2 regions of the Leisingera sp. S132 genome follow, and region 1 is predicted to be linked to the other one. Evidence: riboswitches for the same ligand, from Rfam matches in the RefSeq annotation. Region 1 holds a riboswitch; the other holds the start of a gene.
The links. A riboswitch is a leader RNA that binds a small molecule or an ion and turns the genes downstream of it on or off. The one in region 1 is predicted to bind cobalamin.

Region 1 (5,746 bases):
GTGACCTCCTATGAGAAGCGCAAGTTCCACCTCGGCTACCGCCGCGCCATTCTGCAGGCCGGGATGCCGGGCTTTGACGCGGGCACGGCGCTGCGCGGCCATGAGTTCCATTACTCCACCATTCTGGAAGAACCCGACGCGCCGCTGGCGCAGGTGATGGACGCCGACGGCGGCCCCGTGCCGGAAACTGGCTCCATCAAGGGCCACGTCACTGGCACCTTCTTCCACCTGATCACGGGAGAACAGGCATGAGCGGTTTTGTGAGCTTTGTCTCCTCCGGCCCCGGCGACCCGGAGCTGCTGACTGTGAAAGCCGTGAAGCGGCTGGAAGCGGCAGACGCGATCCTGTTCGACGACCTGTCGTCCGGCCCGATTCTGAGCCATGCCCGCGCCGATGCCGATCTGGTGGGTGTGGGCAAACGCGCAGGCCGCCCCTCGCCCAAGCAGGATCATGTGAGCCAGCTCTTGGTCGACTACGCTTCCTCCGGCCTCAACGTGGTGCGGCTCAAGTCCGGCGATTCCGGCGTCTTCGGGCGGCTGGAGGAAGAGATGACCGCGCTGCGCGAAGCGGGCATCGGGTTCGAAATCGTGCCCGGCGTCACAGCAGCCTCGGCGGCGGCAGCGGCGGCCAGTATTCCGCTGACCCGGCGGCTGACGGCGCGGCGGCTGCAGTTCATCACCGGCCATGACGTGACCGGCGGGCTGCCGGACGATCTGAACATGGCGGCGCTGGCCGACCCGCATGCCACAACCGTGGTTTACATGGGCAAACGCACCTTTGCTGACCTGGCGGAAAAGCTGATGGAAGCGGGCCTGCCCGCGGACACCCACGCGCTGGTGGCGCAGGGGGTTTCCACGCCGGAGCAGAAACTGTTCTGCCACACCGTGGGCGAGCTGCCATCGGTTTTGCGGGGAATGGAAACCAAGGCGCCGGTGCTGATCCTTTACGGGCCGCTGGCCGATCAGGACCTGCCGCACGCATGAGCCTGCCGACCCTCACCCTGTGCCGCACCTGCCGCGACGCGGACCCGGCCCTGTTCGGGCAGGTCGCCGCAGCGCTGGAGGTGGACGGGGTGGCGGCGCGGCTGCAGCAGGTGGATTGCATGTCCGGCTGCAAACGGCCGCAGACGCTAGCGGTGCGGCAAAGCGGCAAGACCGCCTATCTGTTCGCAGAGATCACGGCAGCGGACCTGCCTGACATCCTGTCCTTCCTGAAGATGTACCGCGAAAGCCCGGACGGCAATTTCGCCGACGCCCGGCCCTTGGGGCGATTGCGGTTCAAGGCGATTGCCCGCATCCCGGCTGATCTGGCGTGATCCGCCTGCGGCGGGCGTGAGGAAAATTCCGGCACGGAATTTTGGCCGGAAAATTTGCATTTTCCGGCGTCACCGGCCACCCATCCCGACATACATTAACTGCCCCCGTGCCGCTGAAGGGCACAAACCTGGCGGATTCTTCCTTGACCGGAGCGCGCCGCGCGGGGCATTACCGCAGGATACGGTGTCTGATGGTGCCTAAGCACTGGGACTGAAACGGGAATGAGGACGGTGGACCAAATCGCGGCACCGAAGCCTCAACCGCCCCCGCGACTGTGAGCGGCGAGCGGCCTTCCAAAAACCACTGGCGCAAGCCGGGAAGGAGGAAGGCAGCAGCGACCCGCGAGTCAGGAGACCGGCCGTGTGGAAACGCAAACTTATGCCGTCGGGTGTGACGGTTAGGAGGACTAGAAATGACGACCAAGACGCTTAAGGCTTCTGCCGCTGGCACCAGTGTTCTTCCGGCACTGTTTGCAGTGGTTCTGGGGCTGGGGATCATCACTCTGACCGGCCATGTTCAGGCATCCGCCCTGCACGACGCTGCTCATGACGTGCGCCACGCAACCGGCTTCCCCTGCCACTAAGGCCATGTTCAGTCGCATTCTGACCAGCGGCCTGTTCGCTGGTGCTGCAGCAGGGCTGATTACCGCCCTGCTGCAGCTGTATTTCGTGCAGCCCGTGCTGCTCCACGCCGAACTCTATGAGGGCGGCGAGCTGGTGCATTTCAGTGCTGATCCCGTAACCGCGCATCCCGATCTGCCCGGCCTGTTCGCCGAGCCTGTTCGCGACGGCCTCAGCATCATCTTCACGATGCTGACCTACACCGGCTATGCGCTGGTGATGGCGGCGCTGATGTCGGTGGCCGAGCGCCAGGGCCATGAGATCAACGCGCGCTCCGGCCTGTTGTGGGGCCTGGCGGGCTTCATCACCTTCCACTTCGCGCCCGGCCTGTCGCTGGCGCCCGAGGTGCCGGGTGTTGCCGCCGCCGACGTGGGCGCGCGCCAGATCTGGTGGACCGTCACCGTGGCCGCCGCAGGCGTCGCCATGTGGCTGATTGCCTTTGGCGGCAATCTGGTCAGCTACCTGATCGCGGCTCTGCTGCTTATGGGGCCGCACATCATCGGCGCGCCTGAGCCGGAAAGCTTCTCCGGCCCGGTTCCAACCGAGATCGGCGCGCTGTTTGCCGCCCGGGCCTTCGGCATCGGCATGGCCGCCTGGGCTCTGCTGGGCAGCTTTGCCGGCTATTTCTGGCAGGCCGAAGGCAAGCGCGCGGAAGCCGCAGCCTGATCCGGCTCCTTGACCCTCCCCGCCGGCCGTATCCGGCGGGGAAATTCTTCTTTCAGAGGATGAACAGATGTCCCGCTCTCTTGCCCTGTTTGCGATCGGCCTGGTGTTTGGCGGCGGTGCCGGCTTTGTGATTGCGGCCGGAAACGGCGTCACCTTCGACGGCCATGACCATGGCGACCCCGCGCACCACGGCGGCGGTCACGGCGAAATGGCGTCTCATGACCATTCCCAGAGCGTCAGCCTGGCTGCAGGCCCGGATGCGCCCGGCGTTGCCATTCAGCTGCACAAGGATCCGATGGCGGGCTGGAACCTGCAGGTGACACCGCAGAATTTCCGCTTTGCCCCGCAGAACGCCTCTGCCGCAGACGTTGACGGCGAGGGCCATGCGCATGTCTATGTGAACGGCGAAAAACTTGCCCGGCTTTATGCCAACTGGATGCATATCCCTGCCCTGCCCGAAGGCGCGGAAGTCAAGGTCTCGCTCAACACCAACAGTCACAGCGCGCTGCTGGTGGAAGGCCAGCCGGTGGAGGCAAAGATTACTGTTCCCGCGGGCGAGGGCTCCTGAGCCGCAAATCCCGGCTTGCAAGACAAATTGCACGGCCCCATAGAGGGCCGTGTTTTCATGTGAAAGGCCCGTCATGATTGAGCTTTCCCTGATCGGCATCGGCACCGGCAACCCGCAGCACATGACGCTGCAGGCGATTGAGGCGCTGAACGCGCAGGATCTGATCCTGATCCCCAACAAGGGCGCGGGCAAGGACGACCTGGCGGGGCTCCGGCGCGAGATCTGCAACCGGGCGATCCGGGGCGATGGCCCGAAGATCGTGGAATTTGCCCTGCCCGTGCGGGACGAAGCCACCCAAAGCTACCGCAAACGGGTCGACGACTGGCACGACGCCATTGCGGAAATCTGGTGGCAGAACATAACGGCCCATCTGCCGGATGGCGGCAAGGCCGGGTTCCTGGTCTGGGGCGACCCGTCGCTTTATGACAGCACCATGCGGATTGCCGAGCGGCTGAAGACGCTGGCAGAAATCAAGCTGACAGTGATCCCCGGCATCACCTCGATCCAGGCGCTGACAGCGGCGCATGCCATCCCCGTCAACGAAATAGGCGCGCCATTCACCATCACCACCGGGCGGCAGTTGCGTGAAACCGGCTGGCCGGACAGCGCCGATACGCTGGTCATCATGCTGGACGGGGAATGCTCCTTTCAGGCAATCAGCCCGCAAGGCGTGGAAATCTTCTGGACAGCCTATGCAGGCATGGAGAACCAGATATCCGTCGCAGGCCCGCTGGCCGAAGCGGCCGGGCGGATCATCGAAACCCGCGCAATGGCACGGGCAGAGCACGGGTGGATCATGGACATCTACCTGCTGCGGCGGGCATGATGCGGGCTGCAACCAGGCAGGTTTTCTGCTGATTTGCCGTCAGGCGGCAGGACTTGTCGTTCCCCGGACGACACATTCCAGCCCGCAGCACAGCCTGAACTGCTCACGCGTGTCAGACGTAATGTAATCTGTAAACCGTTGCCCGGCGAGCGACCCGATGGTTTCGGCCGGAATGCGGATGGTGGTCAGCCCGGGTTCGATATCCGCTGATCCTTTGAAGTCGCCGATCCCAATGATCGACACGTCCCCGGGCACCCGCAGACCGCATTTTTGCGCACCGTAAAGAGCGCCTTGGGCGATCACGTCATTGCCGCACAACAGGGCTGTCGGGCGGGCACTCCCTGAAAACAGCCTGATTGCCGCTTGCTTGGCCTGCGCCACGCTATAAGGGGCCTCAGACATGCGATGTTCCGGCACAGACACCCCCCTTTCCCGCAATGCCTCCAAAACCGACGTCAACCTGTACTGCGCCCGGTCATTCCCGCGGGTGTCGGGAAAAATCAGGCCGATATCCCGGTGCCCCAGCTCCAGCAGGTGCTCTGCCGCCATCCTGCCGGCCAGACGGTTATCCGCGCCGACACAGGGCAGCTCAGACTCCTCTGCGTAGTTCCAGATCGCCATGGCCGGGGTTTCCTGCTGGGCAATCAGCCGGGACGTAGCCGCCGAATGCTCCAGTCCGATCAGCGCCACCCCGTCGACCCGGTGCTCCATCAGCTTGCGCACCATCGCGTATTCCCGGTCCAGGTCATAACCGTGCGACGCCAGCAGCAATGTAAACCCGGCCTGGTCAATGGCATCCGAGAACGCCTGGATCACCTCGGCAAAAATCGCGTGGTTGATGGTCGGCACCACCAGCCCGATGGTGCCGGACCGCTTGCCATGCATCATCTGCGCCGCACGGTTCCTGACATAGCCCAGTTTCTGCACCGCGCGGGTGATCTTCTTGCGAGTCGCCGGGCTGACCAGATCGGGGTGGTTGAAGGTGCGCGACACCGTGGAGGGTGACACTTTGGCAGCCTTCGCCACGGCCACGATATCCACGTTACCTTTTTGTTTAGGCGCCATAATTTCCCCTCCTCCGGCAAGAATTATGAAAACGTTTGCAATACTATTTTCATGGCCTAACCTGTTTTGTCAACAAAAGCAAAAGCGCGATCAGCCGGGTTGGGAGGCCCTGAATGGAGTTCATTTATTACTTCGGAGACGTGTTCTCGCCGCTGTCATTCCTGCTGCTTCTGGGCGGCACAATCGGCGGGCTGATCCTGGGGGCAACCCCGGGACTTTCCCCCACCATGGCAGTGGCGCTGCTGATCCCCTTCACCTTCCATCTGGAGGCGGTTCAGGGCCTCATCCTTTTGGGTGCCGCCTATACCTCTACCGTGGCCGGCGGCGCGGTCAGCGCGATCCTCCTGAAGATCCCCGGCGCGCCCGCGAACATCGCTACCACGCTGGACGGCCACAAGATGGCCAAGCAGGGTCAGGGCGCCAAGGCGCTGCAGCTGTCCTTCCTCGCCTCTGCCGCGGGCGGTATCTTCGGCGTGCTTCTGCTGATCTTCCTGACCCCGGTTCTGGCGGAATGGGCGCTGGCCTTTGGCCCCTCGCATCTGTTCTGGCTGGCAATCCTGGGCGTCACCGTGATCGGCTCGCTGGACTCGGCCTCGGTTGTCAAAGGCCTTCTGTCCGGCTGCATCGGGCTGTGGCTCGCTACCATCGGCTTTGACGACATCATGGGCGCCCAGCGGTTCATCTT
Region 2 (5,746 bases), 1.9 Mb from region 1:
GAGGACCGGCTGATCTACCGGCACTTCTTCAATGAGCGCAAGCACAAACAACTGTTCTACTGGAGCCACGGCCTGCAAAAACGCATGGGGCTGCAGAGGGAAATACCGGCCGATATTCAGGTGCAGATCGGCAGCCAGTGGTGGTGCCTGCGCCGCCGCACTGTCGAGTGGATCCTGGGGTTCATCCGCAAACGCCGCGACGTTGTGCGCTTCTTCCGGACCACCTGGATTCCGGATGAAACCTTCTTTCAGACCCTGGTGCGCCACCTCATCCCGGAGGCGGAGATCGAGGCCCGCACCCTGACCTTTCTGATGTTCACCGACTACGGGATGCCAGTGAACTTCTACAACGACCACTATGACCTTCTGCTCAGCCAGGACTTTCTGTTCGCCCGCAAGATCAGCTCTGACGCCAAGGAGCTGAAGTCACGGCTCGGACGGCTTTATGCAGCACAGGGGGTGGAGTTCCAGATCTCCAACGAGGGGCGCAGCCTCTACAAGTTCCTCGCCCAGCGCGGCCGTGACGGACGCCGCTTTGCGCCGCGGTTCTGGGAGACGGAAAGCACCCTTGGCCGGGAACGAGAACTGCTGATCGTGGTCTGCAAGAAATGGCATGTCGCCAAGCGGCTGCTGGAACAGATCCGCCAGGTCACCAATATTCCGGCGATCGAATACCTGTTCAACGAGGAGGACACCCCCCTGCCCGACCTCGGCGGGATTCAGGCGGCACTGATGAAACGCACCCGCCACCGCCGGGCGCTGATGCGGATGCTGTTCGAATATTACGAGTCCGACCAGCTGATCATCTGCCTGGATCCCGGGGCCATTGAGCTGATGAATGATTTTCATTCAGACCGGTCCTCGACGCGCTTCCTGCATATCGAATGCGACTTCAGCGACGATTATCTGATCGGTCATGCCCACCGCGTTGGCCTGGCGGGCGAACGCACGCCGCAGCAAACGCTGGAACGGCTGCTGCCGACAATCCGCAATGACATCCTGCATGAAAGCGACCGCATCCGCGATGCAGGCTTCAGCTATCTCTACAAGATCCGCGAAGGCAGCACTCCCGAGGCAAACGCGGGCGAACTCAGCAGTTTCCTGAACCTGACCGAAGAGAAGGCCCGGCAGATTGCCGGGACCGGCTACCTTTTTGCCGACTGACACGGGGCTCTTCCGCCCCGCATCAAAAGCTGAAGACGGTCCTTAGTCTTCCAGCGCCTTGATCATGTCGACGCGGGTGCCGTGGCGGCCGCCCTCGAACTCGGTGCCCAGGAAGGCATCGACGATCTCCAGCGCCAGCCCTTCGCCGACCACACGGGCGCCGATCGACAGCATGTTGGCGTCGTTGTGGGCGCGGATCATCTTGGCAGAAAACGTGTCGGAGCAGACACCGCAGCGGATGCCCTTCACCTTGTTGGCTGCCATCATGATGCCCTGGCCGGTGCCGCACAGGACAATGCCCAGCGCGCAGTCGCCCGAGGCGACCAGCTCTGCCGCGGCGGCGCCATGCTTGGGGTAATGGGTGCTTTCCGGGGTCTGCGGGCCGATGTCCTCGACCTCCCAGCCCTGGGCTTCGATATGGGCCGCAACGGCCTTGCGCAGCTCGATGGCGGCGTGGTCGCTGGAAAGGGCAATGCGTTTGCTGGCAGTCATGGTCTGATGGTCCTGTGTCGCAACGGGGGTATGAGGCTTGGCCCCGTGTTGACCAAGGGACGGGCGCGGCGTCAATCCCTTTATCGCCGCAGGCCCGGACCAGAAGGGAGCGGAGGGCCCGCGAAAGGCCCTCCTTCAGATCAGATGTCCACTTCGACCCGCCCGATCGGGTTGGAGCAGCAGGCCAGGATATACCCCGCCTCGATGTCCTCTTCCGAGATGCCGCCGTTGTGGACCATATGCACGTCGCCCGCGGTCTTCTTGACCTTGCAGGTGCCGCAGATGCCGAAGGTACAGCCTGACGGGATGTTGAGGCCCGAGGCCTTGGCGACTGCCAGCACCGTGTCGGTCTCGGTGCAGGCGGAAGTGACGCCCGACGCGGCAAAGCTGATCTCGGCGGCCGCGGTCTCCTCTGGAACCACATCGTCCAGCTCCGGCGCATCAGCCTCGGTCTCCACCGGCGCGCCAAAGCTTTCCTGGTTGTAATTCTCCATGTCAAAGCCCAGGCCGTTCAGCATGTCGCGCACCGCCTGCATGAACGGCTCCGGCCCGCAGCAGTAGACCTCGCGCTCCAGGTAGTCCCCCGCAATGATACCCAGCATGATCTGGTTCAGCTGCCCGCGGTAGCCGGTCCAGACCTGATAGGGGTCGTCCTCTTCCACCACGAAATGCAGCTTGATCCCCGGCACCCGCGCCGCCATGCCTTCCAGCTGGCGCCGCGCGATGATCTCGCTGGGCCGCTTGGCGCAGTTGATGAAGCAGACGTCAGGCGACTGGCCGCGGTCAAACAGATACTGCGTCATCGACAGGCTCGGCGTGATACCGGAGCCAGCGGAGATGAACAGGAACTTGCCGTTCGGGCGTTTCGGCAGGGTGAACACGCCCGCCGGGCCAGAGGCCTTGAGGAACATGCCCGGGCGCAGGTTGTCCAGCATCCAGCGGGTACCGATGCTGTCTCCCTGCGCCTTCACCGTCACCGAGATCGACAGCGGCCGCGACGGCGAGGAGCTGATGGTGTAGGTCCGCCAGACGGTTTCACCCGGCACCGGCAGCTCCAGCGTCAGGAACTGGCCCGGCTGATACTTGAACCACGCGCCGGAAGGCGCACGGAAGCTGAAGGTGGCGGTGTTCGGCGCTTCCGGCACGACTGAGACGCATTCCAGCATCTCGTCGTCCTTCCACGCCAGGGTTTCATCCAGCGTCTCGAAATTGGCCTGCAGTCCCATCTGCTTACTCCGCCGCGATCAGGTGGCGGCCGGTCAGCGCGCGGGTCAGGTGTTCAGCGTACCAGTTGGAGAACTGGATGACGCCGCTTTCCTGCACTTCCGAATAGGGGCCGGGTTCATAAGCAGGTGAGTTGATGCCGCGCTGGTTGTCCTCCACCACGATGCGGTCCTCGTCGTTGGTGGCAACCCAGACCTCGGTCAGCCGATTCAGGTCGTAGTCCTGGCCCTCGACCGCATCCTTGTGCACCAGCCATTTGGTGGTGACCTCAGTCTCGGTCGGGCTGATCGGGGTCACCCGGAACACGATGGAATGATCCGGCAGGAAGTGGTTCCAGGTGGTCGGGTAGTGGAATTTCAGCAGCGTGCCTGCATCAGCAAACGGCACCCGGCCCAGCTTCTTGGCGACAGCCGCCTTGCCGTCCATGGTATAGCTCTCGGCGCCTTCATTCAGCGGCATCCGCGCCACCCGGTACTGTCCGCGCGCGTCTATCTGGAACTGGGCCGGCACACCTGCCGCCTCGATCCGGTCGAAATGCTTTTGCAGGTGCGGCGGGGTCTCGCCGCCCTCGACACCAGTGACGGACGGATCTTCCGGGAAGGTCCGGCACAGCGACGGGTGGTTGCCGCCGCAGTGATAGCACTCGCGGTTGTTCTCCCAAACCAGCTTCCAGTTGCCATTCTCGATGATCGAGCTTTCATAGGCGACTTTGGCATTGCCCAGGTCATGCGGCTCCAGATAGGGGCGGGCCACTGCGGCAAAAGCATCGAAGTCCGGCGCCTCATCCGCCAGGCAGATATAGATCAGCCCGGCCAGATCGCGGCAATGCACCGGCTTCAGCCCGTGTTTGGAGGCGTCGAACTCCGGCCCCATGTCGCGCGCCCACAGCAGCGAGCCGTCCAGCTCATAGGTCCACTGGTGGTAGGGGCAGACCAGCTTGGGCGAATTTCCCTTCTTGGCCTTGCACACAACCGACCCGCGGTGGCGGCAGGCATTGTGGAACGCACGCACCTCACCATCGGTGCCGCGCACGATGATGACATTGTAGGACCCCACCTGATGGGTCACATAATTGCCGGCCTTCGGAATTTCGCAGGCCGGAATGGCAAACAGCCACTCGCGGTAGAAGATCTGGCGCATGTCCAGATCCAGCACCCCCGGATCAGTGTAAAACGCCTGCTCCAGGGAATAGTTTTTCTGACGGGCGACCAGTTTGGCCAGAATTTCGCTGTCGTGAAGCATCTGCTTCTCTCCTTTGCCGCATCCCCGCGGCAGGTTGGCTTGGCTGCGGGCATGGGGAGAGAGATTGCAGGCCACGCGCCTGCAACCGCCCCGCCGCCGCCCGCGGTTGACGTTTTCGGGGCAAGGCTGGTTTCCGGACTGTCCCGGGGCCTTTTGGCGGCGGGGCCTGGCACCTTCCCGAAGCTGCGGCTTCAGTGGTTTTTGCCATGCCTTGCCCGGGGTCACCGTTGCGGGGGCAGTGCCGGAGTTTCACCAGCTTCCCAATTCTCCGCCCCTAGGGGCGGCACCTTGCTGAGGCGCAAACTGCCCTAATCCCGCCCCCCAAGCGGAGACAAATCCGACCCGCCGAAACCGGAAAAAGACATGCATGATTGCCGTGCCCGGAGGGACAGGGATGTCCAGAATCTCAAACCGGCATCCGCCGGTTCGTTTGCGGCAGGCGCTTATCTTTCATGCGGTTAGGCGCTGCTAGGCACACCGAATCGATTCGCACGCAGTGAGTCTTGCGCCGGCCCCTTGGATGGTGAAATGCATTTAACTATATGCTATATAGTTAAATGATGCACAGGAGAATCCGATGACCACCGGCCATGTCTTCATCGCCACCAGCCTCGACGGTTTTGTGGCCCGCCAGGACCATTCGCTGGACTGGCTGTCCAAGCAGCCCGTTGCCGAGGATGACGATGGCGGTTTTGCCGCCTTCATGGACAGCGTAGACGGGCTGATTATGGGAACAGGATCATTCCGCACCGTGCTGGGGTTCGGCCAATGGCCCTACAGCAAGCCGGTTGTGGTCCTCAGCAACAGCCTGACAGAACAGGACATTCCCGAAGAGCTGAAGGATAAGGTGCGTCTCAGCACCACCGCGCCCGCAGACCTCATGCAGGAGCTGCAAGAGCAGGGCTGGACCCGCGCCTATATCGACGGCGGGCGGATGGTGCAGTCCTTCCTGCGCCAGGGGCTGATCGCAGATCTGACCATCACAACGGTCCCGGTCCTGATCGGCAGCGGCATCCCGCTTTTCGGCAGCCTGGACCGGGACATCGACCTCCAGGTAGCAAGCTCCCGCATCCTGCCCACCGGCATGGTCCAGACCACGTTCCGGGTGGCCTGACCAATGCCCCCGCGCATAGGCCGCCCGCCCAGGGGCAGCCGCACCCTCAGCAAGGATGATGTGCTGAAAAAGGCCCTGCAGCTGCTCGATGAGGGCGGCAGCAAGGCTCTCACCTTCAAGGCACTGGCAGCGGCGCTTGGCGTCACCCCGATGGCCGTCGCCCACCACGCCGGCACCAGGGACGAGATGATTGCCAGCCTCGTCGCCATTGCCTTTGAAGGTGCAGATGCGCCATCAGAAGCGTCAACGCCCAAACTGCGCCTGCGCGATCTGATGACCCGCTATTGCACTCAGGTGACCCGGCACCCGGAACTTGCGAAATACATCCTGGAGAACCCGTCTCTGATCGGTCCTGCCCTGACCGGGCTGACCCGGCTGATCGAGGCGGAAATCACCGCCGCAGGCGTAACCGGTGCAGAGGCCCGTACCCTTCTCTGCCTGCTGGTGGATTACACACACGGCTTCGCCTTTGCCGCCGCTGCGGCACCACGCGGAGCACTTTCACCTGAC

Region 2: linked by a shared signal. The riboswitch ahead of K3725_RS03010 (aromatic ring-hydroxylating dioxygenase subunit alpha) and the one ahead of K3725_RS13300 (CbtB domain-containing protein) in region 1 are both predicted to bind cobalamin.

The regions. Positions count from the first base shown of each region.
Region 1 is NZ_CP083553.1:2,675,201-2,680,946, forward strand. Features, by position in the region: gene K3725_RS13285 (cobyrinate a,c-diamide synthase) at 1-252, shown strand, start outside; gene cobA (uroporphyrinogen-III C-methyltransferase) at 249-983, shown strand; gene K3725_RS13295 (DUF1636 domain-containing protein) at 980-1,315, shown strand; cobalamin riboswitch at 1,481-1,694, shown strand; gene K3725_RS13300 (CbtB domain-containing protein) at 1,729-1,899, shown strand; gene K3725_RS13305 (CbtA family protein) at 1,904-2,602, shown strand; gene K3725_RS13310 (hypothetical protein) at 2,670-3,170, shown strand; gene cobF (precorrin-6A synthase (deacetylating)) at 3,244-3,996, shown strand; gene K3725_RS13320 (LacI family DNA-binding transcriptional regulator) at 4,036-5,061, opposite strand; gene K3725_RS13325 (tripartite tricarboxylate transporter permease) at 5,175-5,746, shown strand, end outside.
Region 2 is NZ_CP083553.1:632,303-638,048, reverse strand. Features, by position in the region: gene K3725_RS03025 (beta-1,6-N-acetylglucosaminyltransferase) at 1-1,164, shown strand, start outside; gene rpiB (ribose 5-phosphate isomerase B) at 1,207-1,656, opposite strand; gene K3725_RS03015 (hybrid-cluster NAD(P)-dependent oxidoreductase) at 1,797-2,882, opposite strand; gene K3725_RS03010 (aromatic ring-hydroxylating dioxygenase subunit alpha) at 2,887-4,122, opposite strand; cobalamin riboswitch at 4,229-4,428, opposite strand; gene K3725_RS03005 (dihydrofolate reductase family protein) at 4,700-5,236, shown strand; gene K3725_RS03000 (TetR/AcrR family transcriptional regulator) at 5,240-5,746, shown strand, end outside.